DNA from 3 places in the Streptococcus downii genome. Region 2 is predicted to be linked to each of the others. Evidence: riboswitches for the same ligand, from Rfam matches in the RefSeq annotation. Region 2 holds a riboswitch; each other region holds the start of a gene.
The links. A riboswitch is a leader RNA that binds a small molecule or an ion and turns the genes downstream of it on or off. The one in region 2 is predicted to bind thiamine pyrophosphate.
Positions count from the first base shown of each region.

Region 1 (9,971 bases), on a different contig from region 2:
AAAGCAGCAATCAGAAAGCTCGCTGTCAACGGCTATTCTCCTCAACTCTCATTAGACTTTCTTTACTTGAGAATCTATTTTTATGTACAAAAAAGACTGAAACCAGTCTTCTTTTTAAATCAAAGCTGTGATAGCCGTTACTAGGCCAAAAACGATACCTGGTGCATTAGCAGCCGCAAGGGGAATATCTCTTTCTTTCTTGAAAAGACCGTAGTAAACCCAGAGACTACAGTTGATGGCTGCAACCAAGGGCTGGATAAAGTTCCCTTTTTGACCAGCCAGGTTGTTCATAATTTGTGGGAAGTAAGACACATACATCATAACAGACATAAAGGTCGCTACCCAACCTAAAATTTTCATTTGTTTTTCAGACATTTTCAAAACCTCTTTCATTTTTACTGAATCTTATTTTAAAATATTCTTTCAAAACAATCAAGTCTTTAAAACTTTTGTTATAAAGATATAAACTATCACAATCTTGTTATAAGAAAGAGGGAACAGAAAAAAGACCGAATTGCTCCGTTCTGTTTACTCAATCAAATATTAGAAAATGAATACTCCTTTTCAATGAATCGATTGATTGATGGTAAATAAGCCGTTAGAAATTATTGACAGTATCGAAATTTTCTAGTAAAATGAATTTTGTTAATACCTAAATGGTGTGTAGTTTTCTATCAACATAGTCAGGAGAAAAGGAACTTATGCTAAAAAAATTTAATGAATTGTCACTGAAAGATAAGGCTTATCTAATTGGCGGTTTGAGCTTATTAGTCATTGTGATCTCATTTGGTCTACTCAATCGTCAAACAGTAACTGTCAGTCTTGTCTTTACACAACTATCTGCTCCCTTGATTTTGGTGATTTTTACTTGTCTAGTAATCGGGATCATTGCTGGTAGTGCTATTGGTATTAGCTATCACCATAACAAGACTCAAGATCTGAGAAGCCGCATTGCTGAAGCAGAAGCGACTATCAATATAAAAGACAGGGAGCTTGTCCAGTACGAGGAACAGGTGCAACAATTAAAACAGGAAGCCAAACAATAAGTGTAGAAATCATAACCACCCGTGAAAACGGGTGGTTTTTTGTCTCGCACCTAACGGAGCGAGACGGACTGAAAGTCGCATAAATACAAAAAAGATCGAATTGCTCCGATCTTTTTAAGTTTCACTCCAAGAATGTTTAGATAAAAAATTTGATAATAGAATTACCTACTTCATACGATAAAAATCAATCACTAGACCAGCAGGCCCTTTAACTAATAAGGACTCTGTTCCCCAATCCGTTTCACAAAGACCGTGTAAAATCTCGACACCGATCTCTTTTAACCGTTGGTAATTCTGGTCTACATCCTCAATCTCAATATGAAGAATGATTCCTGACTGAAAATCTTCCAAAGGAATCAAATGATTTTGGGACAACATCAGACAGTGACTGCCAATCGTAAACTGAGCAAAACTGTCATCAACATAATCGGGCTTTTTATCCAAAATACGCTCCAAGTCAGCACAGACTTGGGGAACATCTGAAACGATAATATCTAATTGATTTAAATTCATTTACTATCCTCCATAAAAAGACCGGATTGCTCCGATCTTTTTAAGTTCCACGAAGGAATTATTTAATTGCGCGTGATTGCAATCCTTCTTCTTCCAAGAAGAGGCGGAATGGTACGAGTTCTTCTGCTTCGTATTTTTCCTTGAAGTCTTTGATTGCTTCTTCTGAGTGAAGTTTTGGATCCAATTCAAGTACTTCTACTGGAAGTGGACGGTGTGGAGTGATGCGAGCATCGATCACAACAGTTTTACCTTCTTTGTTGAGTTTAACAGCTTCTGCAACAACTGCATCGATGTCTTCGATACGGTCAACTGTAAATCCTACAGCACCTTGAGCTTCAGCGATTTTCGCATAGTCAGCATTAGGGAAGTCACAACCAAACAAGTGTTTGTTTGTGTCTTCGTATTTGTCCTTGATGAAGGCATATTTACCATTTGAGAAGACAACGTTGATAACTGGAAGGTCGTATTGAACGTTTGTGATAACGTCTGGGTAGCACATGTTGAATGCACCGTCACCCATGATGTTCCATACTTGGCGATCTGGATTGTCTTTCTTAGCAGCGATACCACCAGGAAGGGCAATACCCATTGTCGCAAAGAGTGGAGATGTACGCCACATGTTCTTAGGTGTCATGTGAAGGTGACGAGTAGATGTTTGAGTAGTGTCACCTACGTCGATTGAGTAGATAGCGTCTTGATCAGCATGTTTGTTGATTGCATTGTAAACTTGATACAATTGCAATTCACCCTCAGTTTTACCTTCGAGTTTGTTCATGTAATCACGCCAGTTTTGGTTGTTCTTAACGTTTGCACGCCACCATGGAGTAGATTCAACTGGATTCACTTTGTCAAGGATTGCTTTCGCTGCTTGACCTGCATCACCAAGGATAGAAGCATCAAGGGCATGACGTTTACCAAGTTTGTAAGGGTCGATATCGACTTGAATGAATTTCTCAGTGTTCTTGAAGGCTTCGTAAACTTCAGCAAATGGGAAGTTTGAACCAAGGAAAAGAACGGTGTCTGCTTCAAAGACCACTTCGTTGGCTGGTTTCCAACCAACACGGTAAGCAGAGCCTGTCAAACCTTCATAGTTCCATTCAAAAGCTTCAAAGTTTTTACCAGTTGTGATGATTGGTGCTTTGATTTTACGTGACAATTCAGTAATCACTTCACCAGCTTTGACACCACCGTAACCAGCGTAAATAACTGGACGTTCAGCATTGTTTAAGATTTCAACAGCTTTGTCGATTTCAACTTCGTTCAAGGCAGGAGCGATGAATGAACGCTCGTAAGAACCTGATCCATAGTATGAGTTTTCGTCGATTTCTTGGAAACCGAAGTTTACTGGGATTTCAACAACAGCTGGACCTTTTTAGAAACTGCAGCACGACAAGCTTCGTCGATTACTTTTGGCAATTGCTCAGCGTAAGCGACACGTTTGTTGTAGACAGCGATACCGTTGTACATTGGGTTTTGGTTCAATTCTTGGAAGGCATCCATGTTCAATTCATTAACAGGACGTGATCCAAGGATAGCAAGGAATGGAGTGTTATCCATAGCTGCATCGTAAACACCGTTAATCAAGTGAGTCGCACCTGGACCACCTGAACCAACTGCAACCCCGATTGAGCCGCCGAATTTAGCTTGCATGACCGCTGCAAGAGCACCTGTTTCTTCGTGGCGAACTTGCAAGAAGCGGATATCTTTGTCTTCAGCCAAAGCATCCATCAATGAGCTGAGTGTTCCTGATGGGATACCGTAGATTGTGTCTACGCCCCATGTTTTCAATACGTTGAGCATTGCTGCTGATGCAGTAATTTTCCCTTGAGTCATTATAACTCTCCTTCAAATATTTTTAAAATTTGATTCATCCGTTTTCATATACTAATTGGAAACGTTTCAGCAAATTTTTACTCTACTACTTTACCACATTTGTTTTTGGTCTCCTAAGAATGTGCTCAGAAGTTTTTATTCTCTATTACAGTACAGATTGAAAACGCTTCAGAAAACTGTTTTATAATAAAAAAGCGAGCAAGCTCGCTTTTAGTCTATTTTACTAAAGTTTAGCATGAGTGAACTGGTCAAAACAGATACAGAACTAAAGGCCATAGCTAGACCAGCCAGTTCTGGATTGAGGGCTAATCCAATTCCTGAAAAGACTCCTGCTGCAATCGGAATTCCGGCGACATTGTAGATAAAGGCCCAGAAAAGATTGAGCAGAATTCGATTGAAGGTTTTCTTGCTCATGTCAAAGGCACGAACGACTCCTAGGAGGTTATTAGTTGTCAACACCAAATCTGCTGACTCGATGGCAATATCTGTTCCAGCTCCCATAGCAATCCCCACATCTGCTACACTGAGGGCAGGAGCGTCATTGATACCATCACCAACAAAGGCTACTTTTCCAGCTGATTGTAGTTTATGGATTTCATGGGCTTTTTCTTCTGGCAAGACACCTGCAATGACCTCTTCGATTCCAATCTGATCGGCAATAGCACGCGCCACGCCAGCATTATCCCCTGTCAGCATGACTGTTTTAAGACCTCGTTTTTTCAACTGACTGATGGCAAGCTTAGCATTTTCCTTAGGAATATCTTGCAGAGCAAGCAAGCCTTTGATTTCATTGTCAACAGCCAAGAACACAACTGTCTTAGCTTCTTTTTCTAGTTCTTCTAGTTTTTCTTGATAAATGCTAGAAATATCCATGCCATCCAGCATTTTAGCATTTCCAAGCAAAACTTGTTTTCCATTGATTTGCCCTGAAACACCTTTTCCGTGCAAGGCTTGGAAATTTTCCACAGTGTGAAGCTCAAGTCCAGTTTCAGTCGCTCGCTTGACAATGGCCTCAGCCAGTGGGTGTTGAGAAGCTTCTTCCAAGGAAGCTGCCAATCCAAGCACTTCTACTTCGTCGCCGATGATATCTGTGACCACAGGTTTCCCTTCCGTCAAAGTTCCTGTCTTATCAAAAACAATAGTTTGGACTTTCTGGATTTCCTGTAGAACCGTTCCATTTTTGAGGAGAACTCCCATCTTGGCACTGCGACCTGTCCCCACCATAAGGGCTGTCGGTGTTGCAAGTCCCAATGCACAAGGGCAGGCAATAATCAGAACTGCTACTCCATAGAGAAGCGAAGACACAAAGCTCGCTCCAAGCACAACTACACTATCCCTGAGCAAGACGAACCAAACCCAAAAGGTCACAATCCCTAAAATGACAACTGCTGGGACAAAAATCCCTGAAATTTTATCCGTCAAGTCCTGAATCGGCGCACGACTTGTCTGAGCTTTCTTCACAAAATCCACAATCTGAGCCAAAACAGTCTCTGAACCAACTTTTTCTGCTCTAAAAACAAGTGTTCCACTATTATTGATGGTTGAACCAATGACGGTATCTCCAACTGTCTTGTCCACAGGCAGACTCTCACCTGTCACCATAGACTCATCAATACTAGAGACACCTTCCACTACGATACCATCAACCGCAATCTTTTCACCGGGACGCACTCGAATCAGGTCACCTACCTTGACTTGCTCCAAGGGGACTTGAACATAGTTATCCTCACGCAAGACTTCTGCAGTTTTAGCCTGCAAGTCAAGTAATTTCTCCACAGCTTGGGAAGTATTTTTCCGCATTTTCTCCTCAAAAACGGCTCCCATAAGAACGAAGAAGAAGATAAATGCAGCACTTTCAAAGTAAACGGGGAGACCAGCGAAGAGGGCAACTAAGCTATAGAAATAGGCCACTAGGGTTCCCAGAGCAACCAAGGTATCCATGTTGGCATTGTGCTTTTTAAAACTAGCCCAAGCACTTTGGATATAAGGACCACCTGCTACTAGCATAATCGGTGTTGTGGCTAAAAAGGTTCCCCAACGCATGACTTGGTGACTAATTCCTCCTGTCGACATACCAATCATGAGAATCACAAGAGGCACAGTAAAGATACTAGTAATCCAAAAACGCTGTAAAAGTGATAGAGATTTTCGAGTCTTCTCAACTACGGTATAACTCCCCTTTTGCATCTTCATACCACAAGAGAATGCATGCTCACCCAACTCTTGAGGTGTAAAACGAATTGTCTTCTCTTCATCTACGCTGATTGGTTCCAAGATGCCTTCTTCTTCAAACAGAATTTCCTTATAACAGTTTGAAGGTGTCACACGGTGAAAGGTGATCTCAGCAGGAACTCCTTTTTGCAGTTGAATGTGGGCTGGATGGTAGCCTTTGTCTGCCGTGATACGGATTTTTTGAACACCATTTTCAAGACTTGCTTTTACGATTTCAGTCATATCATTCTCCTATTCTACAATCATCTTACCGTGCATCATATTCATGCCACAAGAGAAACCATACTCTCCAGCCTGTTCAGGTGTGATTTCCACTACATACTCTTCACCCATAGGCAAGTCCGCATGCACTCCAAAATCTGGGAAAACAATCTGATCTAGGCAGGGTGAAGGGTCCTTGCGGTCAAAGACGATACGGGCTGGCACTGATTTCTTAAGAATAATCAACTCAGGCGTATAGCCCCCTTTGACTTCCACTCGAATCTCTTGGTAGCCCTTTTTTTGCTGGGCCTTTTGTTCAGATTTTTCAGGCTTTTTGAAAAACCAAAACAAGATAAACGCGATAAGGGCAATACAAATAATGGTTACAATACTATTTAACATGACGTCTCCTTTACATACAATTACATTTTACTTCCGCAACTGCGCTAGCTTTTTTCTTAGAAATCACAGCTTCCAAATCTTCCAAGTCAGCCTGAGTAAAATCACATTCAGCAATCAAATCAGCCAACAAGTTCTTAATCCTACGAGAACAAACCTTGTCCTTGATATCTTGGACAAGTAAATCCCGACTTTGGTCCAAAGTTAAAAGGGCTGAATAGACAAAGAACTTGCCTTCTTTTTTCCTTGTCAGACACTCTTTCTCAACCAAACGAGCCAAAAGAGTTTGAATGGTCGACTTGGACCAGTCGAACCGTTCCGCTAAAACCCTGATCAAATCGCTACTGGTCTGCTCGCCCTGCATCCAAATGATCTTCATAACCTGCCATTCTGCATCTGAAATCTGCATAATCACACCTTCTAAATCTACATTTGTCGATTACAGTTATTAGTATACTCCGAAAATCTACATTTGTCAACTATAATTTTTATTATTTTTTCGAAAAATAGAATTCTAATCATGTAACGAGAGATTTGCAGTCAAATTTTACTATATAAACTATAAAAATATGCTATACTGTAGAAAAAAGAAAACAACCACTAGGGGTGCGTAAAGCTGAGATTAACGACTGTTAGATCCCTTTGACTCAATCTAGGTAATGCTAGCTGATGGAAGTGGAAATGATAATGTCGACTACCCAGTCTTCTATTGCTTTCCTCAAACAGACTTACTTGTTCTTAAGAATACAAACTTCAGTTGGTTGGGAGGTTTTAGATGACTTATTTACCCGTTGCTCTGACCATTGCTGGAACTGACCCTAGTGGCGGTGCTGGCATTATGGCTGACTTAAAGTCATTCCAAGCGAGAGATGTTTATGGAATGGCCGTTGTGACCAGCCTTGTCGCTCAAAATACCAGAGGCGTTCAATTAATCGAGCACGTCTCCAACCAAATGTTGGAAGCTCAATTGGAGAGTGTCTTTTCGGATATCAAGCCCCAGGCTGTAAAAACTGGTATGTTAGCAACTACTGAAATCATGGAGATTATCCAACCCTATCTTAAAAAACTGGACTGCCCCTACGTGCTGGACCCTGTTATGGTCGCAACAAGCGGTGATACCCTGATAGATACTAGTGCGAGAAGCTACCTAAAAACAAACCTGCTTCCCCTTGCGACTATTATTACACCCAATCTTCCTGAGGCAGAAGAAATTGTTGGTTTCTCAATTCATAATCCAGAAGATATGCAACGTGCTGGGCGCCTGATTTTAAAAGAATTTGGTCCTCAGTCTGTGGTTATCAAAGGTGGTCATCTTGAAGGTGGTGCCAAGGATTTCCTCTTTACTAAGGAGGAGCAATTTGTCTGGGAAAGTCCACGAATTCAAACCTGTCACACCCATGGTACTGGATGTACCTTTGCTGCAGTGATCACGGCTGAACTAGCCAAGGGGAAGACCCTCTATCAGGCAGTAGATAAGGCCAAGGCCTTTATTACAAAAGCCATCCAAGACGCCCCTCAACTCGGTCATGGTTCTGGCCCAGTCAACCATACAAGTTTTAAAGATTAAAAAACTCTCTAGTTCCCGCTTTAAGGGAATTAGAGAGTTTTTGATTAGGAAATAATGTCATCCAACTTTGTTAAAAAGGCTTGGGTTTTTGCCTCAATGTCTTCTGCCTGCATCAAATCACGGACAACGGCTACTCCAGCTATTCCAGTGCCAATAAGCTGGTCAATATTCTCTGATGTCAAGCCTCCAATAGCAACTACTGGAATGGAGACCGTTTGGCAAATTGTTTTCAAGGTTGAAATCAGGGTGATAGGTGCATTCTCCTTGGTGGTGGTTGGGAAAATGGCTCCTGTTCCCAAGTAATCCGCACCCGATGTTTCTGCTTCGAGGGCTCTTTTAACTGTTTTAGCTGTAACACCGAGGATTTTGTCAGGTCCCAAGACTTGGCGGGCAACCGAAACTGGTAGCTCATCATCTCCAATATGCAGACCAGCAGCATCAACCGCAAGACAAACATCCAAACGATCATCGATAATCAAGGGAACTTGATATGTATCTGTTATTTCCTTGACTTGTTTGGCCAGTTGATAGTATTGATTGGTAGTGAGATTTTTTTCTCGTAGTTGGATGATGGTAACACCTGAACGGCAGGCCGTCTCCACTTTTTCAAGAAAGCTTTCCAAGGAATCTTGGTAGCGATTGGTAACCAGATATAGTCTAAGTGCTTCTCTATTCATAAATATCTCCTTTGATTTCATCTAGCCAATTTTCGTCTCTTTTTAGGAGAGAGAGCTGATTGAGAACTTGATAACGAAATTCTTCCAATCCCATTCCTTGGACAACTATTCTCTCAGCAGAGATATTGAGATAAGAAACCGCTAAGCACGAAGCTTCAAAGGCAGTCTTTCCTTGGCTGAGAAAAACGGCTGTCAAGGCTCCAACTAAGTCTCCTGTCCCTGTTATCCAGTCCAATTCTGCACAGCCATTCCTCAATACAGCAACTTGATTTTCTGAAACGATGAGGTCCTTGGGTCCAGTGACTAAGAATGATATACCAGGATAAATCCGACACCAGTCTTTCAAGACTTGAAGCAAATCCTCAGTTTCTTGATCTTTGGCACTAGCATCGACCCCAACTCCGTGGTGTTTTAAACCAACAAGACTGCGGATTTCCGACATATTTCCTTTAAGTACCGTGGGCTTGTATTCTAAAAGATCTCTAACTAGATTCTTACGAATGGCTGAAGCCGTTACACCAACCGCATCTACTACCATTGGGATAGAAGCTTGGTTTGCATAAGAAGCTGCCATACGGATTGCTTTCTCCTTCTCAGCTGACAAATGCCCCAGATTGATAAAGAGAGCTTGGCTTTGTTTGGTAAAATCAAGAACCTCACGAGGGTCATCTGCCATGACAGGTTTAGATCCCAGAGCCAAAATGCCATTGGCCAGCATCTCACAGGAAATCTCATTGGTGATGCAGTGAATTAAGGAGCTGGAGGTTAGAGGAAAGGGATTTGTAAATTCCTGCATCAATCTATCCTTTCACCAAAGAAATATCCTTGTACTTTTTTAAAGAATTCCTGCTTGATTAAAAATCGAAAGGCAAGAAAAGCTATGGCTGTACCGATCAAGGTTGCTCCAAAAAATCGAGGAGTGTAGATAAACCAGCTAAGCTTGGCCGCAGATCCTGTAAAGAGAACCATAACAGGATAGGAAACAATAGAACCGATTAGGCCTGTTCCCAAGATTTCTCCTAGGGCAGAAAAGTGAAATTTCCGACCGTACTTATAAAAGAGACCTGCAAGGAGGGCTCCAAAAGTCGCTCCTGTAAGAGCTAAAGGCGGAATCCCTTGAGTCGTCATACGGATAAAGGCTGTGACTGTAGCCATAGCTAAAGCATAAACAGGCCCCATCAATATCCCTGCAAGAATATTGACTACACTAGACATTGGTGCCATTCCTTCAATTCGAAAAATGGGTGTAAGAACTATGTCAAGGGCAATCATCATGGATAAAATGGTTATTTTGTGAACTTGTAGTTGGTGGTTTCTCATTTTCTATTTCTTCTCTTTTTCTAAGGACTGCAAATCACTCGTCCAGGTTTGATGTTGGTAAGCCATCTCCCAAAACTTAGCTTCCATGTGGACACTTCGGTGGAAGGCCTCTAGCATTTTTTGTTTGTCTGTCTCGTTGCTTTCGCGATAGAGCTGATTAACTAGGGCTTTTTCCTCTTTAAT
Region 1 covers NZ_MZNX01000004.1:47,419-57,389, forward strand. The annotation lists gene E2R31_RS01280 (SemiSWEET family transporter) at 115-375, opposite strand; gene E2R31_RS01285 (lipopolysaccharide assembly protein LapA domain-containing protein) at 702-1,046, shown strand; gene E2R31_RS01290 (VOC family protein) at 1,212-1,559, opposite strand; partial or broken gene spxB (pyruvate oxidase) at 1,618-3,392, opposite strand; gene E2R31_RS01300 (heavy metal translocating P-type ATPase) at 3,603-5,846, opposite strand; gene E2R31_RS01305 (cupredoxin domain-containing protein) at 5,856-6,227, opposite strand; gene E2R31_RS01310 (CopY/TcrY family copper transport repressor) at 6,238-6,633, opposite strand; TPP riboswitch at 6,817-6,915, shown strand; gene thiD (bifunctional hydroxymethylpyrimidine kinase/phosphomethylpyrimidine kinase) at 7,000-7,791, shown strand; gene thiE (thiamine phosphate synthase) at 7,836-8,468, opposite strand; gene thiM (hydroxyethylthiazole kinase) at 8,461-9,264, opposite strand; gene thiW (energy coupling factor transporter S component ThiW) at 9,264-9,788, opposite strand; gene tenA (thiaminase II) at 9,792-9,971, opposite strand, start outside.
Region 1: another riboswitch for thiamine pyrophosphate. It lies ahead of thiD (bifunctional hydroxymethylpyrimidine kinase/phosphomethylpyrimidine kinase); the one in region 2 lies ahead of E2R31_RS03720 (thiamine-binding protein).

Region 2 (9,971 bases):
AATTGCTTAAGCAATTTGGTATCAAGATTGACAAACGCAATATTCAAGTGCAAGCACCAATTCGAGCAGTAGGTTTGATTGATGTACCAGTGAAGATCTACCAAGATGTTACAAGTATCATCAATCTTCGTGTAAAAGAAGGTTAAGTTTACAACTTCTTGACAAGATTGTAAAAGGAAGGAAAGTCGGATGGCAGAAGTAGAGGAACTGCGAGTTCAACCTCAGGATATTTTAGCAGAACAATCTGTTCTGGGAGCTATTTTTATAGATGAGAGTAAGCTCGTTTTTGTCCGAGAATACATTGATTCTCGTGACTTCTTTAAGTATGCTCATCGGTTGATTTTCCAAGCGATGGTAGATTTGTCGGATCGTGGGGAAGCGATTGATGCGACGACGGTTCGGACGATTTTGGATAGTCAAGGGGATCTCCAAAATATTGGTGGCTTGTCTTACCTTGTTGAAATTGTCAACTCTGTACCAACTTCAGCTAATGCAGAATATTATGCTAAAATCGTAGCTGAAAAGGCTATGCTACGTCGCTTGATTTCCAAGTTGACAGAGTCTGTCAACCAAGCTTATGAGGCTTCTAAGCCTGCAGATGAAATCATTGCTCAGGCTGAAAAGGGGCTCATTGATGTTAGCGAAAATGCCAATCGTAGTGGGTTCAAGAACATCCGTGATATTCTAAATATCAACTTTGGGAACCTAGAAGTTCGGTCACAACAAACAACGGATATCACAGGTATTGCAACGGGCTACCGTGATTTGGACCATATGACGACAGGTCTTCATGAGGAGGAGTTAATTATCCTAGCGGCGCGACCAGCGGTTGGTAAGACGGCCTTTGCCTTGAACATTGCTCAGAACATCGGGACTAAGTTGGACAAGACGGTTGCTATCTTTTCGCTAGAAATGGGTGCAGAAAGCCTAGTAGACCGTATGCTGGCAGCAGAAGGTTTGGTGGAGTCTCATTCTATCCGTACTGGTCAATTGACTGATGAGGAGTGGCAAAAATATACCATTGCTCAAGGGAATCTAGCCAACGCGAGTATCTATATTGATGATACGCCAGGGATTCGGATCACGGAAATTCGCTCTCGCTCACGTAAACTGGCTCAAGAAACAGGCAATCTAGGCTTAATTTTGATCGACTACCTACAGCTTATCACAGGTACTGGTCGTGAGAACCGCCAACAAGAAGTCTCTGAAATTTCTCGTCAGTTGAAAATTCTAGCCAAGGAATTAAAGGTTCCAGTCATTGCTCTTAGTCAGCTATCTCGTGGAGTGGAACAGCGTCAAGATAAGAGACCAGTCTTGTCTGATATTCGTGAATCGGGTTCTATCGAGCAGGATGCGGATATCGTAGCTTTTCTATACCGTGACGACTACTACGATCGTGCGGGTGAACGTGCGGGTGAAGAAGAGGAAGGAATTCCAAATAACAAGGTTGAGGTTATCATTGAGAAAAATCGTAGTGGAGCTCGTGGAACGGTGGAATTGATTTTCCAAAAAGAATACAATAAATTTTCAAGTATCTCAAAGAGGGAGGCATAAAATGTCAGATGCATTTACAGATGTAGCCAAGATGAAAAAAATCAAAGAAGAGATCAAGGCGCATGAGGGACAAGTCGTTGAAATGACTTTGGAGAATGGCCGTAAGCGCCAAAAAAATAGATTGGGTAAGCTAATTGAGGTGTATCCATCTCTATTTATCGTTGAATTTGGGGATGTTGAAGGAGACAAACAAGCCAATGTCTACGTTGAATCCTTCACCTACTCAGATATCTTGACAGAAAAGAACTTGATTCGCTATCTAGACTAAGAATCCTAAAATGAAGTGAGCTTTGCTCACTTTTTTCTTTTTCTCCCGAATAGTATAAACGAGGGTAACCTCGGAAATTTATATTATTAAGGAGAATGAATGACGTTTTTTAAATCAGGAGTTAAGAAGAGTAGATGTACTCAGTTGAGTGTAGGGCTGGCTACTTTGTTCGTTACGAGTACCTTTTTGTTTGGTGGGGAATCGGTTCAAGCCGACAGTGTAGCGCGTGGAGATGATTATCCGCTTCACTACAAAAATGGTAGTGTTGAAATCGATCAGTGGCGGATGTATTCTCGCCAGTGTACCTCTTTTGCGGCCTTTCGTTTGAGTAGTGTAAATGGCTTTGAGATTCCTCCTGCCTATGGAAATGCGAATGAATGGGGACATCGTGCAAGGCGAGAAGGCTATCGTGTGGATACTAAGCCAGAAGTTGGGGCTATTGCTTGGTCGACAGAAGGTTATTATGGGCACGTGGCCTGGGTATCTAATGTATTAGGGGATACGATTGAGATTGAAGAGTATAACTATGGAGTTCGAGAGAGGTATAACCGTCGAATAGTTAAAGCTAGCACCATGACAGGGTTTATTCATTTTAAGGACTTGGTAGGGAATGGTGGTAGAACTGTAAATCCTATCAGGTCAGGGCTGGCATCTAGTGGGACTCACACGTTTACTCAAAAGTCTGCCATTCGAAACCAGCCGTCAAGTACAGCGCAAGTTATCGACTACTACTATCCTGGTGAAAATGTTAGCTACGATCAAATCGTAGAGCAGGATGGTTATAAGTGGCTTAGTTACCTGTCCTATAGTGGAATGAGGAGATACGTCCAGTATATGGAAACAGAATCGGTGGAGAATGGTTGGAAGAAGCAAAACGGTATTTGGAATTACCGTGAGAACGGAAATCTCGCAACTGGTTGGAAGAAAATAAATGGCAGTTGGTATCACTTCAAAGAAAATGGAACCATGTCAACAGGTTGGGTGAAGGATGGCTCGCATTGGTACTATCTAAAGGCATCAGGGGAGATGCAGACAGGTTGGCTCAAGGAAAATGGAACATGGTATTATTTGGAGAGTTCAGGGGCTATGAAGTCTAGCCAGTGGTTCCAAGTAGGAGGAAAGTATTACTACGTTAATGCTTCAGGGGCTTTAGCAGTGAATACCACTGTGGATGGCTATCGAGTGGACAGTAACGGAGCTAGAATCTAGAAAGAATATAAAAAAGTGGACTTCGCTACCATTTGCCTATTCTTTCCGATGGTATTTTTCCCCTCTTTCCTTTATAATGGGTGTATGGACAAGAAAAAATTATTATTAATTGATGGATCTTCTGTTGCTTTTCGAGCTTTTTTTGCGCTCTATCAGCAGTTGGATCGGTTTAAAAATGCTAATGGCCTTCATACCAATGCAATCTACGGTTTTCAACTCATGTTGAATCATGTCTTAGAGCGGGTTGAGCCCAGCCATGTTTTGGTAGCCTTTGATGCAGGTAAGACGACTTTCCGAACAGAGATGTATGCAGACTACAAAGGTGGTCGCGCTAAAACTCCAGATGAGTTTCGTGAGCAATTTCCCTTCATTCGTGAGTTGTTAGATCATCTTGGGATTCGCCATTATGAACTGCCCCAGTATGAAGCCGATGATATCATCGGGACCCTAGGTCGTTTGGCTGAGAAGGATTCTTTTGATGTGACAATCGTTAGCGGAGATAAGGATTTGATCCAGTTGACGGATGAGCATACGGTGGTCGAGATTTCTAAGAAAGGTGTGGCTGAGTTTGAGGCCTTTACGCCAGACTATCTTATGGAAAAAATGGGCCTCACACCGGCTCAGTTTATTGATCTTAAGGCTCTTATGGGGGATAAGTCTGATAATATCCCTGGTGTCACTAAGATTGGTGAAAAGACGGGTATCAAGCTCTTGCTAGAACACGGATCGCTTGAGGGTATTTATGAAAATATCGATGGGATGAAGGCTTCTAAGATGAAGGAAAATCTCATCAATGACAAGGAACAAGCTTTCCTGTCTAAAACCTTGGCGACCATTGAGACTCAGGCACCGATTGAGATTGGCCTTGATGACTTGGTATATAATGGCCCAGATGTGGAAAATCTCGGGAAATTCTACGATGAGATGGGCTTCAAACAGCTCAAGCAAGCTTTAAATGTTTCGTCGACGGATGTGGCTGAGAGGTTGGATTTCGCCATCGTTGACCAAGTCAGTCAAGACATGCTGAGCGCAGACTCTATCTTCCACTTGGAACTCTTTGGTGAGAATTACCATACAGATGACTTAGTTGGTTTTGCCTGGTCCTGTGGGGATAAACTTTACGCTACAGATAAACTTGAGCTCTTGCAGGAGCCGATTCTCAAGGAATTTTTAGAAAAAACACCTCTGAAAGTGTATGACTTTAAGAAAGCTAAGGTTCTTTTAAATCGCTTGGGCTTGAATCTCCAGGCTCCTGCTTTTGACAGTCGTTTGGCAAAATACTTACTCTCAACAGTCGAGAACAATGAAATCTCAACCATTGCGAGTCTTTATGGCCAGACTTACATAGTCGATGATGAGATCTTTTACGGCAAGGGGGTCAAGAAGGCAATTCCTGAACGGGAAAAATTCTTGGAACACCTAGCTCGCAAGGTTGCTGTTTTGGTTGAGACTGAGCCTGTTTTGCTTGAAAAACTCAGTGACCATGGACAGTTAGATCTCCTCTATGACATGGAGCAGCCTCTGGCTTTTGTCCTTGCCAAGATGGAAATTGTTGGAATCAAGGTCAAAAAAGAAACCCTTCTTGAGATGCAGGCTGAAAATGAGCTTGTCATTGAAAAGCTAACTCAGGAGATTTATGAACTGGCTGGTGAGGAGTTTAATATCAACTCACCCAAGCAGTTGGGCGTGCTTCTCTTTGAAAAGCTCGGCCTTCCTCTAGAATACACCAAGAAAACCAAAACAGGTTACTCGACAGCCGTGGATGTGCTAGAGCGTCTAGCCCCTATTGCGCCAATTGTTAAGAAAATTCTAGACTACCGTCAGATTGCTAAGATTCAATCGACTTACGTGGTTGGTTTGCAGGATTGGATTTTGGATGATGACAAGATTCACACACGCTATGTGCAGGATTTGACTCAGACAGGGCGTCTGTCTAGTGTGGATCCAAACTTGCAAAATATTCCTGTGCGTTTGGAGCAAGGCCGTCTCATTCGTAAGGCTTTTGTGCCAGAGTGGGAGGATAGTGTACTACTCAGTTCGGACTATTCACAGATTGAGTTGCGCGTTTTGGCGCATATCTCTAAGGATGAGCACTTAATCAAGGCCTTCCAAGATGGAGCAGATATCCATACTTCAACAGCCATGCGTGTCTTTGGAATTGAACGTCCTGAGGATGTGACTCCAAACGACCGTCGCAATGCCAAGGCGGTTAACTTCGGAGTGGTTTACGGGATTTCAGATTTTGGCTTGGCAAACAATCTAGGTATCAGCCGTAAGGAAGCTAAAGCCTACATCGATACCTACTTTGAACGCTTCCCAGGTATTAAAAACTACATGGATGAAGTTGTTCGTGAGGCGCGTGATAAGGGCTATGTAGAGACCCTCTTCAAACGTCGTCGTGAGTTGCCAGATATCAATTCACGCAACTTTAACATTCGTGGTTTTGCAGAGCGAACTGCCATCAACTCTCCTATCCAAGGCTCAGCAGCAGATATTCTCAAGATTGCTATGATCCAGCTAGACAAAGCTCTAGTTGAAGGTGGCTATCAGACTAAGATGCTCTTGCAAGTGCACGATGAAATCGTCCTTGAGGTTCCGAAATCAGAACTAGCAGCCGTTAAAGCTCTAGTGAAACAAACCATGGAAGAAGCCATCCAGCTCAGTGTTCCCCTCATTGCAGATGAAAATGAAGGAGCAACTTGGTACGAGGCTAAATAAGAAAGCTAGGATAGAGTTTGAAGCATTTGCCTTCAAACTCTTTTTCATAGTTTTCTGTAAGCAGTTTCCTTGACTTATCCATTTATTTACGTTATCATATGTTCATATAATATACGGGAGTCTGTGTACAGTCTGAGAGGAAGTGTTAAACTTCGACCGCACCTGATCTGGGTAATGCCAGCGTAGGGAAGGATACTTAGTCGAATTCTGCACCTTTTCCGTATATATGGGAAAGGTTTTCTTTTTGTCAAAAGGAAGCCTGAGAAAAGGAGGTTTTTATGAAAGCAAGCATTGCCTTGCAAGTCTTGCCCCTATCGCAGGGGATTGATCGAATTGCTATTATTGATCAGGTTATTACCTATCTGCAAGCTCAGTCCGTGACCATGGTGGTGACACCCTTTGAAACGGTCTTGGAAGGGGAGTTTGATGAGCTTATGCGCATTCTCAAAGAAGCGCTAGAAGTGGCAGGGCAGGAAGCGGATAATGTCTTTGCCAATGTCAAAATAAATATAGGAGAGATTTTAAGCATCGATGAGAAACTTGAAAAGTATACTGAGACGACACATTAGTCTTTTGGGCTTTCTTGGAGTCTTGTCGGTCTGGCAGTTAGCGGGAATATTCAAACTTTTACCCAAGTTTATCCTACCAACTCCCTTTGAAATTCTCCAGGCCTTTGTTCGTGACAGAGAATTTCTCTGGCACCATAGCTGGGCGACCTTGAGAGTGGCTTTGCTAGGTCTAGTTTTAGGAGTCTTGATTGCTTGTATCATGGCTGTGCTCATGGATAGTCTGGCTTGGCTCAATGACCTTATCTACCCTATGATGGTGGTTGTCCAGACCATTCCGACCATTGCCATAGCCCCAATCTTGGTCTTGTGGCTAGGTTATGGGATTTTGCCCAAGATTGTCTTGATTATCTTGACGACAACCTTCCCTATTATCGTTAGTATCTTGGACGGTTTTAGGCACTGTGACAAGGATATGCTGACCTTGTTTAGTCTGATGCGGGCCAAGCCTTGGCAAATCCTGTGGCATTTTAAAATCCCAGTCAGCCTGCCTTACTTTTATGCAGGTCTGAGGGTCAGTGTCTCCTACGCCTTTATCACAACAGTGGTATCTGAGTGGTTGGGAGGCTTTGAAGGACTAGGTGTCTACATGATTCAGTCCAAGAAACTGTTTCAGTATGATACCATGTTTGCCATTATTATTCTGGTGTCGATTATTAGCCTTCTGGGTATGAAATTGGTCGATATTAGCGAAAAATATGTGATTAAATGGAAACGTACTTAAATAGAGCGTTTTAGAAAAAGAAAAGAGGAAATGAAAATGAAGAAAACATGGAAAGTGTTTTTAACGATTGTAACAGCTCTTGTAGCTGTCGTGTTAGTGGCTTGTGGCCAAGGAACTGCTTCTAAGGACAACAAAGAAGCAGAACTCAAAAAGATTGACTTTATCCTAGACTGGACACCAAATACCAACCACACAGGGCTTTATGTAGCCAAGGAAAAAGGCTATTTTAAAGAAGCTGGAGTGGATGTTGATTTGAAATTGCCACCAGAAGAAAGTTCGTCTGATTTGGTGATTAATGGCAAGACGCCATTTGCTATCTATTTCCAAGACTACATGGCTAAGAAATTGGAAAAAGGAGCAGGAATCACTGCCGTTGCCGCTATCGTAGAGCACAATACATCAGGAATCATCTCACGTAAATCGGACAATGTGACCAGTCCAAAGGACTTGGTTGGTAAGAAATACGGTACTTGGAATGACCCGACTGAGCTTGCTATGTTGAAAACCTTGGTAGAATCACAAGGTGGAGACTTTGAGAAGGTCGAAAAAGTACCAAACAACGACTCAAACTCGATTACACCAATTGCCAATGGTGTCTTTGACACTGCTTGGATCTACTACGGTTGGGATGGTATCCTTGCCAAATCTCAAGGCGTAGAGGCTAACTTTATGTACTTGAAAGACTATGTCAAGGAGTTTGACTACTACTCACCCGTTATCATCGCAAACAACGACTATCTAAAAGACAACAAGGAAGAAGCTCGTAAAGTTATCCAAGCTATCAAAAAAGGCTACCAATATGCCATGGAACATCCAGAAGAAGCTGCAGATATCCTCATAAAGAATGCACCTGAACTCAAGGAAAAACGTGACTTTGTCATCGAATCGCAAAAATACTTGTCGAAAGAATACGCAAGTGACAAGGAAAAATGGGGACAATTTGACGCTGATCGCTGGAATGCCTTCTACAAATGGGACAAAGAAAATGGTATCCTTAAAGAAGACTTGACAGACAAAGGCTTCACTAACGAATTTGTAAAATAATGACAGAAATTAGACTAGAACACGTAAGCTATGCCTATGGCGATGAAAAGATTTTAGAGGACATCAACCTGCAGGTGACTTCGGGTGAAGTGGTTTCTATCCTAGGTCCAAGTGGTGTTGGAAAGACCACTCTCTTTAACCTAATCGCTGGGATTTTAGAAGTCCAGTCTGGGCGAATTGTCCTTGATGGCGAGGAAAATCCCAAGGGACGCGTGAGTTATATGTTGCAAAAGGATTTACTCTTGGAACACAAGACGGTGCTTGGCAATATCATCCTGCCACTCTTGATTCAAAAGGTTGATAAGGCAGAAGCCATTGCTCGAGCGGATGAAATCCTTGCGACCTTCCAGTTGACAGCCGTAAGGGACAAGTATCCTCATGAATTGAGTGGTGGAATGCGGCAACGTGTGGCCTTGCTCCGTACCTACCTTTTCGGACACAAGCTCTTTCTTTTGGATGAAGCTTTTAGCGCTTTGGACGAGATGACCAAGATGGAACTCCACGCTTGGTATCTGGAGATTCACAAACAGCTGCAGCTGACGACCTTAATCATTACACATAGCATCGAAGAGGCCCTCAATCTCAGTGATCGCATCTACATCCTAAAAAATCGACCTGGACAGATCGTCTCTGAAATCAAACTAGACTGGTCCCAGACCGAAGACAAGGAAGTCCAAAAAATTGCCTATAAACGTCAAATCTTGGCTGAATTGGGATTAGATAAGTAGAAAAATAGGGAGTTGGTGAAGATTATTCTTTTTTTTGAAAAGTTACAAGTCGCTGAAGAAGTTAGTCAAACTTAGAGATACTCTAGGCGCATTTGAAACCAAAGCTATCGAGATGGTCAAAATGATAGACTCTTATAGTAGTGACCTAGACGAAAAGAAACGTGGTATATTTTATAATTTATTTATTGTTTCCCAAAAACAAAAGCATACTTTAAAAGAACTCTATAGATTACTGGATATTGATAAAACAGAGTATGATCGTCTCAAAAGTGAAATCTTACTAGATTTTGCTCGTAGTTATCGAGAAGGAGCATTATTGACATATCACGATTAAAACTACTGGTAGAATAAAAGCCCTTAGAAATAAATCTAAGGGCTTTTTGACTGGCCGATTTTATCAGCAATTTCAACTTTAAAAATTTCATTTTCAAACAATCTCATCCATCGTAAACCTGTTTTAACAGATAAAGCATTATACTCTTCATCAAAAGTACCCTTATCTTCAAAAAGACAATTCCCTCAAAGGTCTGGTTATCAACGTCTGTAATCGTTACAATTTTATTGTTAAACTTTCTAAGTTCCATTTTTATTTTCCTGATTTTGTAGTACTATAGTCAATAATCTACCTAATCTCATACTTCAATTGTTTTTAGGGGGAACGGTAGAAGTGACATCGAACAACTTAGAGGTATCGTGATTTGTGGCTAATATTTGGTAGGTATGTATGAGCTGGAAAAATATAAATTTGAGTTAATTACCTTAAGCAATTACTTTTAAATTCTTCTAGTATGTTAGAATTTTTATCTATCAGGTATTATAAATAGCATTAAAATATCATTCATACTTTTTATAATAAAATGAGGAAAAAACATAACTAAAATGATTGACAAAATGTACAAAAAAAGGTACATTAAGAGAAAGTGTATAATATAATCATAAAGAATCGAGGTAAACACAGGGGATAGATGTGACGTTTGTGTTTATTTTATTTGTAGATAGGTAGGAGATTATCTAAGGTGGTTATAGAATCTTATGATTATGAAAGTGTTGTTGAAATTATTAAGAGAATCAATAAATTACATGGTGACTTCTCAAAGAGCTTGGAGCCATCTTTAAATTACAACTTAAAGAAAACAATCGATAAAGTAGCAGATGAGAGA
Region 2 covers NZ_MZNX01000006.1:370,691-380,661, reverse strand. The annotation lists gene rplI (50S ribosomal protein L9) at 1-146, shown strand, start outside; gene dnaB (replicative DNA helicase) at 190-1,554, shown strand; gene E2R31_RS03735 (Veg family protein) at 1,556-1,822, shown strand; gene E2R31_RS03730 (SH3 domain-containing protein) at 1,922-3,031, shown strand; gene polA (DNA polymerase I) at 3,116-5,749, shown strand; TPP riboswitch at 5,853-5,955, shown strand; gene E2R31_RS03720 (thiamine-binding protein) at 6,028-6,318, shown strand; gene E2R31_RS03715 (ABC transporter permease) at 6,281-7,039, shown strand; gene E2R31_RS03710 (ABC transporter substrate-binding protein) at 7,076-8,083, shown strand; gene E2R31_RS03705 (ABC transporter ATP-binding protein) at 8,083-8,811, shown strand; gene E2R31_RS03700 (hypothetical protein) at 8,846-9,145, shown strand; gene E2R31_RS03690 (nucleotidyltransferase family protein) at 9,828-9,971, shown strand, end outside.

Region 3 (9,971 bases), on a different contig from region 2:
GGAATGGAAATCTACTATGCAGTAGGTCCCGAAGTTGTGAGTTATTTGAAATCATTGGGACATAGTGTTTTTTTGGATCTCAAGTTGCATGATATTCCAAATACGGTTAAATCAACTATGAAAATCTTGTCAAGCCTTGGGGTGGATATGACTAATGTTCAGGCTGCAGGTGGACTTGAAATGATGCAGGCTGCGCGTGAAGGCCTTGGTGATCAAGGGATTCTTATCGCGGTGACTCAATTAACCTCAACATCTGAAGAACAGATGCAAGACTGTCAAAATATCCAAACTAGTCTGCAGGAATCAGTGATTCACTATGCTAAGAAAACAGCTGAAGCTGGATTGGATGGAGTGGTTTGCTCAGCCCAAGAGGCACAGCTCATCAAGGAAGCTACAAACGAAGATTTTATCTGCTTGACACCAGGTATTCGACCAGCAGGTACTGAAGCAGGGGATCAAAAACGAGTAGTGACCCCTGGTCAAGCCTACCAAATCGGTAGTGACTACATTGTAGTAGGCCGTCCAATCACACAGGCAGCAGACCCTGTAGCAGCCTACCATGCTATCAAGGAAGAATGGACACGCGACTGGGTCTAAAGCGTATTTGACTATAGATTTAAGGATAAGAAGGAGTATACCATGACACTTGCTAGAGACATTGCTAGCCATCTATTGAAAATTCAAGCGGTTTATCTCAAACCAGAAGAGCCTTTCACTTGGGCATCTGGGATCAAGTCACCGATCTATACGGATAATCGTGTGACCCTAGCTTACCCGGAAACTAGAACTTTGATTGAAAATGGTTTTGTGGATGCTATCAAAACAGCCTTTCCAGAAGTAGAAGTCATTGCTGGTACAGCGACAGCAGGGATTCCACACGGAGCTATCATCGCGGACAAGATGAACCTACCATTTGCTTATATCCGTAGCAAGCCAAAAGACCATGGAGCCGGAAACCAAATCGAAGGCCGTGTAGCCCAGGGGCAAAAAATGGTAATTGTAGAAGACCTGATCTCAACTGGTGGTTCAGTTCTCGAAGCGGTAGCAGCTGCCAAGCGTGAAGGAGCAGATGTTCTCGGTGTAGTAGCCATTTTTAGCTATCAATTAGCAAAAGCAGATAAGAACTTTGCAAACGCAGGCGTGAAACTGGTGACTCTCTCAAACTACAGCGAGCTCATCCACCTAGCTCAGGAAGAAGGCTACATCACACCAGAGGGATTGGATCTCTTAAAACGATTTAAAGAAGACCAAGAAAATTGGCAAAATGTTTAAGATATAGAAAAAATCAGGTAATTTCTAGGATTACCTGATTTCTTTTTGTTTTCGGAAAGTATTAGTCTACTTTTCCGCCTTCAACAACAAGGTCATCTGCCTTAGCAGCGTTACCGTAGGTTGGGTGAAGTGTCTTTTCATAAGCCTTGTGGAAGAAGTTTTCTTTACCTAATTTTTCAATTTCTTGGTTGATGTAGTCAAGAAGTTCTTGATTACCCTTTTGAACTGCTGATGCGATGGTATCTGGATCACCGAGGGAAGTAATTCCTACTTCAAATCCTTTATTTTCGAGAGCCCACGCTAGGACTTCCGTATTGTCAGTCGAGAAGGCATCTCCACGTCCGTCCAGAAGAGCTTGATAAGCATCACTGTATTGGTCGTATTTTTGAAGTTTGACTTCTGGGTGATTTTTCTCAAAGTAGGTTTCAGCAGTGGTTCCTTTTGTGACAATCAAGGTTTTGCCTTCTAATTCTTTAACGTCTTTGATGATTTTATCTTTTGGTGACACAACACCGAGTGATACTTTCATGTAAGGAAGGGCAAAATCGACTTGTTTCTTACGTTCGTCGGTAACTGTGAAGTTGGCAAGGGTGATATCAACCTTGTTTGAAATCAAATATTCAGCACGGTTGGCAGCATCGACTGAAACGTATTTAACCTTAACACCCAGGTCTTGAGCTAGTTGATTTCCCAATTCGATATCGTAACCTTGGTAAGAACCGTCGTTGTCAACATAACCAAATGGTTTTTTGTCTCCAAATACGGCGATTCGAAGCTCACCGCTTTTTTTGATTTCGTCGATAGTGCGGGCTTTGGCGGTTGTTTTTCCTGATGAAGCATCAGAGCTTCCACCTGAGCTACAAGCTGTGACAAAGATAAGCGCAAATGCTAGAGCAAAAACAGTTAGAATTGGTTTGAGTAGTTTCATAAAAATCTCCTTTATAGATATGAGCCGAACTGGCTAAAGTCAAATACGTTTAAAAATTCCTGTGCTCGTTTGGTTTGAGGATTAGTGAAGAATTCTTGAGCAGTTCCTTCTTCAGCAATCTTCCCTTGGTCAAGAAAGATAATGCGGTCCGCAATGGCTTGGGCAAACTGCATTTCATGGGTTACCAGTATCATGGTACGCCCTTCTTGAGCCAAGTCATTGATAAGTTCCAGAACCTCACGCACCATTTCTGGGTCCAGTGAAGCCGTTACTTCATCAAAGAGGATAATTTCTGGATGCATGAGAAGGGCACGGACAATCGCCACTCGTTGTTTCTGTCCACCAGATAATTGTCGAGCGAAACCGTGTTTTTTATCAAGCAAACCCACACGTTCCAGTAATTGCAGTGCTTCTTCAGTTACTTCTTTCTTGTCCCGTCCTTGTGCCTTGATAGGACCTAAGATAAGGTTCTGCAGAACGTCCAGATGGGGAAAGAGTTCATAACTTTGAAAGACCATCCCAATCTTTTGGCGAACCAAGTGAAAGTCTTTCTGGTTTCCAATAATGGACTGGCCATCCAGAAGAATATCTCCACCTTGAATGGTTTCTAAGCCATTGAGACAGCGAAGTAGGGTACTTTTCCCGCAACCAGATGGTCCTAGAATGACGACAACTTCCCCCTTTTTGATATCCAGGGAAAGCCCTTGGAGGATGGGATTATCTCCGAAGGATTTTTTCAGATCCTTGATTTCTAAAATAGTTTCAGACATTTAGTTCCTCCAATGTTTTTCTAAGTGAGTGGATAGTTTGGAAATAGGAAAACAGACTGCGAAATACAAGACCAGAATGGTTCCGTAGATCCAAAAGGAAGTAGTTGGGATGGTCAAGCGATTGCTATCAATGATCTGCTGTCCCACTTTTGTGACTTCAACGACCCCAATCAAGACAACTAAGGAAGTCGTTTTGATCATCCGAGTGACAAGGTTGATGGCTTGTGGCAGCAGTCTTCTCAAGACCTGCGGGATGATGATGTGGTAGTAAAGTTGGAAGGTCGTCAACCCCAGCGCCTGTCCACTTTCAAACTGATGTTTGGGAAGGGAAGTGATGGCTCCACGTACCAAGTCCCCCATCTCAGCTGTTCCCCAGAGTGTAAAAACGATAACGGCAGAAGTCTCTCCAGAAATGTTGATATTAAAATTTCGAGCCAAACCAAAGTAAACAATGAAGAGCAGAACCAGTTGAGGCATGATACGGATAAATTCTAGATAAAAACGTGTTAAAAAACGAACGACTCTAGAATGGGAGGTCATGATGATTCCCATAACCGTACCGAAAATCATGGATAAGAGGACAGAGAGGATGGAAATCCCAATCGTGACTCCCAATCCTTGTAAAATCCGCAAGAGATTATTTCCCTGAAAGAGTACTTGTATTCCCGAATCCTGCATGGCGGAGCCTCCTTTCTATCCAGCTAAAGACCAGTGAGATGGGGAGAAGCATCATCAGATAAGCAACTACCAACATAGCTAGCGCAATGTCTGTCTCATAGTAGAGCCCAATCAAGTCCTTGGCGACGTACATGAGGTCGGCCAAAGCCACTGCTGAGAAAACAGAGGTTTCCTTGATGAGGAAAATGACATTGGCACTAAAAGACGGTAGAGCAATCGCTGTTGCTTGTGGCAGAACCACATAGCGAAAGACCTGTAGAGGTGTCAGACCGATGGCAAATCCAATCTCCTGCTGGGTTTGACTGACAGCTTCCAGCCCACTTCGGAAAGACTCTGCCATGTAGGAGCCTCCTAAAAAGACCAGTCCTAAAGTGGCACAGACTTCTGAAGATAGGACAATCCCAATTCGGGGAAGACCGAAGTAGAGAAAGAAGAGTTGAATCAAAAGGGGCGTATTACGCGACAATTCGATGTAGGCTGTTGCTAGCTGTGAAAAGATAGGAACGCGATAATGCCGAATGACACTAACGATTAGACCAACAAGAAAAGAACCCAAAATTCCCCAAACTGCGATATGCAGGGTCAGAAAAAAAGCCTTTTGATAGAGTGGTAAATATTGTTCAACAATGGACCAATCCAAAATAGAACCTCCCATCTAGGAATAATATAGCTATTGTAGCACTAAAGGGCATATTTGGATAATATGAATTTTTTATCACAATGATAGAAAATATTTATCATGTCTGTGATTTGAAATCTCCAGACAAAATTTTTGAAAGGATTCTGAAAAAGAGGTAAGATAGTTTATGTAAGAAAAAGTAAACGCTTACTTAATAAGGAGGACACTTTATGTCATATAAAACAAGCAATGCAGAAGGACCTGTAGATTTTATTAACACTTATGATTTGGAGCCAATGGCGCAACAAGTCATTCCTAAAGCTGCCTTTGGTTATATCGCTAGTGGAGCAGAGGATACTTTCACTCTACGCGAGAACATCCGTGCCTTTAACCACAAACTTATTGTTCCTCATACGCTTTGTGATGTTGAAAATCCAAGTACAGAGATTGAATTTGCAGGTGAAAAATTATCTTCACCAATTATTATGGCGCCTGTTGCGGCTCATAAATTGGCAAATGAGCAGGGGGAAGTAGCTACTGCGCGTGGTGTGCATGAATTTGGTTCTCTTTATACAACCAGCTCTTATTCTACTGTTGACCTTCCAGAAATTACGGAAGCTCTTCAAGGGACACCTCATTGGTTCCAATTTTACTTTAGTAAAGATGATGGGATCAACCGCCACATCATGGACCGTGTGAAGGCTGAAGGCTACAAAGCGATTGTCTTGACGGCAGATGCAACTGTTGGGGGCAATCGTGAGGTCGACAAACGCAATGGATTCGTCTTCCCAGTTGGCATGCCGATTGTTGAAGAATACCTTCCAGAAGGTGCTGGTAAATCAATGGACTTTGTTTACAAGTCAGCCAAACAACGCTTGTCTCCACGTGATGTAGAATTTATCGCTGCTTACTCAGGTCTTCCTGTCTATGTCAAGGGGCCTCAATGCCGTGAGGACGTTGAACGTTCGCTTGCCGCTGGTGCTTCTGGTATCTGGGTAACCAACCACGGTGGCCGCCAAATCGACGGTGGACCAGCATCCTTTGACTCACTTCAGGAAGTCGCTGAAGCAGTTGATAAACGTGTGCCAATTGTCTTTGACTCTGGTGTTCGTCGTGGTCAGCACGTCTTTAAAGCCTTGGCTTCAGGAGCAGACTTGGTAGCTATTGGCCGCCCTGTGATCTATGGCTTGGCTCTCGGCGGTAGTGTTGGTGTGCGTCAAGTCTTCGAGCACTTAAATGCAGAATTGAAGACAGTCATGCAGTTATCTGGAACTCAGACTATTGAAGATGTCAAACACTTCAAGCTCCGTCATAACCCATACAACCCAACCTTCCCAGTTGACCCTCGTGACTTAAAATTGTATTGATAAAGAAGACGGCCTACACCTGATGTGGGGGTTTTTCTCCGTGTATAAAAAGATTAAATCGTTATCAAAAACTATATAAATATATTTTTCGGTCAAATATCTTGCTAGGGCTTTCAAATTCTGTTATACTGGTCCAGTAATTAAATAATAAAGACATTTGGGATGCTTTAGGCTGAGATGATACCCATTGAACCTGATACAGTTAATACTGGCGAAGGGAAATGTGAAAAGGTTTTTTTCGTATGTCGAAAGAAACTGTCTAATCTTGTAAGCTAAACTCTAATTCTCGATTGTAATTGGAGTTTTTTTGTTTATCAAAAGAGGACAGGCTTGACGGCAAGTCTTTCGGTAGCTCTCCACCTTGAATGCCCCACTTTTCTTTAAAAAGGTCAAGTAAAACTAGGATTTTCTTGGTATTTTGTTGATTACGAACGAGTAAAGAGAGGAGAAGTAAATATGGAAACACAAGACTATGCATTTCAGCCAGGTTTGACCGTTGGAGAATTATTAAAAAGCAGTCAGAAGGATTGGCAGGCTGCAATCAATCATCGTTTTGTTAAGGAACTTTTTGCGGGGACAATTGAGAATAAGGTCTTAAAAGACTACCTGATTCAAGATTATCATTTCTTTGATGCCTTCTTATCCATGCTGGGAGCTTGTGTAGCTCACGCAGACCAGCTTGAATCCAAGCTTCGTTTTGCTAAGCAACTAGGCTCTCTTGAAGCAGATGAAGATGGTTATTTCCAAAAGGCTTTCAAAGAGTTAAAGGTAGCAGAGAATGACTATCTAGAAGTGAACTTGCACCCTGTAACAAAAGCGTTTCAGGAGCTAATGTATTCTGCTGTGGCTTCATCAGACTATGCTCATCTTTTGGTCATGCTGGTCATTGCAGAAGGTCTCTATTTAGACTGGGGTTCTAAAGATTTGGCACTACCTGAAGCCTATATTCATTCGGAATGGATCAATCTCCACAGAGGTCCTTTCTTTACAGAGTGGGTTCAATTTCTAGTTGATGAACTTAATCGTGTCGGGAAAAATCGAGAAGATTTGACAGAACTTCAGGAACGCTGGAATCAAGCAGTTGCTTTAGAATTAGCCTTTTTTGATATTGGTTATGAATTATAGGACAGATGCAATCCTTTGATGTAGATTAAAAGAATGAACAAACAAACTATATAAATATATTTTTCGGTCAAATATCTTGCTAGGGCTTTCAATTTCTGTTATACTGGTCCAGTAATTAAATAATAAAGACATTTGGGGTGCTTTAGGCTGAGATGATACCCATTGAACCTGATACAGTTAATACTGGCGAAGGGAAATGTGAAAAGGTTTTTTTTCGTATGTCGAAAAGAACTGTCTAATCTTGTAAGGTAAACTCTAATTCTCGTTTGTAATTGGAGTTTTTTTGTTTATCAAAAGAGGATAGGCTTGACCGCAAGCCTTTTGGTATCTCTCCTTGAATGCCCCACTTTTCTTTAAAAAAGGAGTTTTTTATGTTGAAAAAATGGCAGTTAAAAGATGTTATCTTACTTGCTTTCTTATCTATCTTTTTTGGTGGTGTTTTTGTGGGTTCAGGCTATCTGTTTGATATCCTAACCCTGATCTTGGCCCCTCTTGGTTTGCAGGCCTTTGCCAATGAGATCCTCTTTGGTCTCTGGTGTATGGCTGCGCCCATTGCGGCCATCTTTGTTCCAAGAGTCGGAAGTGCAACGATTGGAGAAGTACTCGCTGCGCTTGCTGAAGTCCTTTATGGTAGCCAATTCGGTCTAGGTGCTCTTTTGTCCGGCTTGGTTCAAGGCTTGGGAAGTGAATTTGGTTTTATTGTAACCAAAAATCGTTATGAAAGTTGGCTCTCTCTAACTGCTAATAGTATTGGAATTACCCTTTTTAGCTTTGTCTATGAATACATTAAATTAGGTTACTATGCCTTCTCCCTTCCTTTTGTCCTTTCCTTGCTGGTGGTGCGTTTTATTTCCGTCTTTTTCTTCTGTACCATCTTGGTTCGTGCCATTGTAAAACTCTACCATCAGTTTGCTGCTGGAGGCAAGGCGTAGATGGGGCTGGAACTACGGGGGATTCAGTCCCCAATCTTCTTTGAACCGATTGATTTTACTTTTCATGCGCAAGCTTTTATCTTGTTAGTTGGGAGCAGTGGTTCAGGAAAATCCAGTCTCTTTCAAATCATTGCTCAAGTCAGTTCCTTGCCCTATAGTGGTCAAGTCCTGATAGATGGAAGCCAAGTCAGTCAGCTTTCTATCGTTGAACGTGTTCAGACGGTTGGCATTCTCTTTCAAAATCCCAATCACCAATTTACCATGGAGAACTTATTTGAGGAGCTGATTTTTACCTTGGAGAATATCGGGCATCCCCTCCAAGAGATTGATGCTAAAATAGCTGAGGTGGTCCAGCAATGTCGCTGTAAGGCAATCTTGAACCGTCCCATCCATCACTTATCAGGTGGGGAAAAGCAAAAAGCTGCTTTGGCTGTTCTCTTTGCCATGAATCCTAGGGTCTATCTCTTGGATGAGCCCTTCGCTTCCATTGATCGAAAGAGTAGGCTGGAGATATTGGAGATTCTAAAAGAGTTGGCCTCTAATGGGAAGACAGTTATTTTGTGTGACCATGATTTAACGGACTATGGAGCCTACATCGACCATATGGTGGAGCTGAGAGACGGACAACTAAGAGAAGTGTTTCAAATCCCTTGCTCTGAGATGACACAGGTTGCTTCAAAGGAAGTTGCTTCTAGTTCAAAACTATTCCATATGGATCGTGTGACTTGTGAGTTGGGTAATCGCCTCCTCTTTTCCATTTCTGATTTTACATTTTACCAAGGGATTTCCTGTATCCTGGGTGACAATGGTGTCGGGAAATCAACCCTCTTTCGCTCCATTCTTCAATTTCAAAAGTATAAGGGGCGCATTACCTGGAAGGGGACAGTTCTGAAAAAGAAAAAGAGTTTGTATCGTGATCTGACCGGTGTAGTTCAGGAAGCTGAGAAGCAGTTTATCCGAGTCAGTCTGAGAGAGGAACTGCAACTAGATAGTCCAGACTCGGAAAGAAATCAGCAGATTCTCCAAGCTTTACGATATTTTAATTTGGAGCAGGCATTCGATAAGAGTCCTTATCAATTAAGTGGTGGTCAGCAAAAGATTCTTCAGCTATTGACTATCTTGACCAGCAAGGCGTCTGTGATTTTGCTAGATGAACCTTTTGCAGGTTTGGATGATAGAGCTTGTCATTATTTTTGCCAGTGGATTTTGGAGGAGAGCAATCAAGGAAGAAGTTTTTTGATCGTTAGTCATCGTTTAGATCCCTTAATCTCTGTGGTTGATTATTGGATCGAGATGACTAGTGAGGGTCTCATTCATGTAAAAGAAGTGACAATCACTAACCCCCTCACATCTCGGAGTATCAATGCTCAAGGGGAGGTGAAGTAGTATGGTCAAAGTAGCAACTCAGACACCGATTATCAGTCTTTTCTTGCTGATTTTATCCTTAGAGACATCTTTCATTCCTTCGATTGCTCTTAATCTTTCAGTAGTCGCATTTTGCATTCTCTTCATGCTCTACAACCGTCGATTTAAGATGTTGGCTTGGATGCTTATGCTCGCCATTTTACCATCATTGGCCAACTACTGGGCAGTTCAGTTACATGGGGATGCTTCGCAGGCAGTCATGCTTGGAACGAGGGCCTTTGTGACAGTTTGTATCGGTCTTGTCTTTGTTTCTAGTATTTCCCTAAAAGAGCTTCTCTTGTACTTGGCTCAAAAGGGGTTATCGCGTTCTTGGGCCTATGCCTTAATTGTAGTATTCAATTCCTTTCCCCTCATTCAGCAAGAAATCAGGTCTCTAAAAGAAGCTTGCTTATTGCGTGGTCAAAAATTGCATGTTTGGTCGCCCTTGATTTACAGTAAGGTTCTGATGACGGTCTTTAGATGGCGCCATCTCTACTTGAGGGCCCTGTCTGCGCACGGATATGACGAACATGCACAGTTGGAGAATAGCTATCGGACTTTTTATATTTCTAAAAAAACAAAATTAATCTACCTGCTGTTCTTTTTATTACTTCAAACCAGTTTATTTCTATAAAGGAGTTATTATGGAATTTACAGATATTGCGATGGAATTATCCAGGGAAGCTTGGCAGGCTTCCTTTCAGCATCCCTTTGTTCTACAGTTACAAGAGGGAACGTTAGAACCTTCCATCTTTCGCTATTACCTGATTCAGGATGCCTACTATCTGAAGTCTTTTTCAGAAGCCTATCACCTCTTGGCTGATAAGACTTCAAACCAAGAGATGAAAAGACTCTTGAAGCAAAATGCCCAGAGTC
Region 3 covers NZ_MZNX01000004.1:57,671-67,641, reverse strand. The annotation lists gene pyrF (orotidine-5'-phosphate decarboxylase) at 1-597, shown strand, start outside; gene pyrE (orotate phosphoribosyltransferase) at 640-1,272, shown strand; gene E2R31_RS01380 (cysteine ABC transporter substrate-binding protein) at 1,334-2,200, opposite strand; gene E2R31_RS01375 (amino acid ABC transporter ATP-binding protein) at 2,212-2,970, opposite strand; gene E2R31_RS01370 (amino acid ABC transporter permease) at 2,971-3,648, opposite strand; gene E2R31_RS01365 (amino acid ABC transporter permease) at 3,608-4,288, opposite strand; gene lctO (L-lactate oxidase) at 4,498-5,634, shown strand; TPP riboswitch at 5,783-5,871, shown strand; gene E2R31_RS01355 (TenA family protein) at 6,091-6,759, shown strand; TPP riboswitch at 6,883-6,971, shown strand; gene E2R31_RS01350 (ECF transporter S component) at 7,131-7,691, shown strand; gene E2R31_RS01345 (ATP-binding cassette domain-containing protein) at 7,692-9,077, shown strand; gene E2R31_RS01340 (energy-coupling factor transporter transmembrane component T) at 9,079-9,729, shown strand; gene tenA (thiaminase II) at 9,740-9,971, shown strand, end outside.
Region 3: another riboswitch for thiamine pyrophosphate. It lies ahead of E2R31_RS01350 (ECF transporter S component); the one in region 2 lies ahead of E2R31_RS03720 (thiamine-binding protein).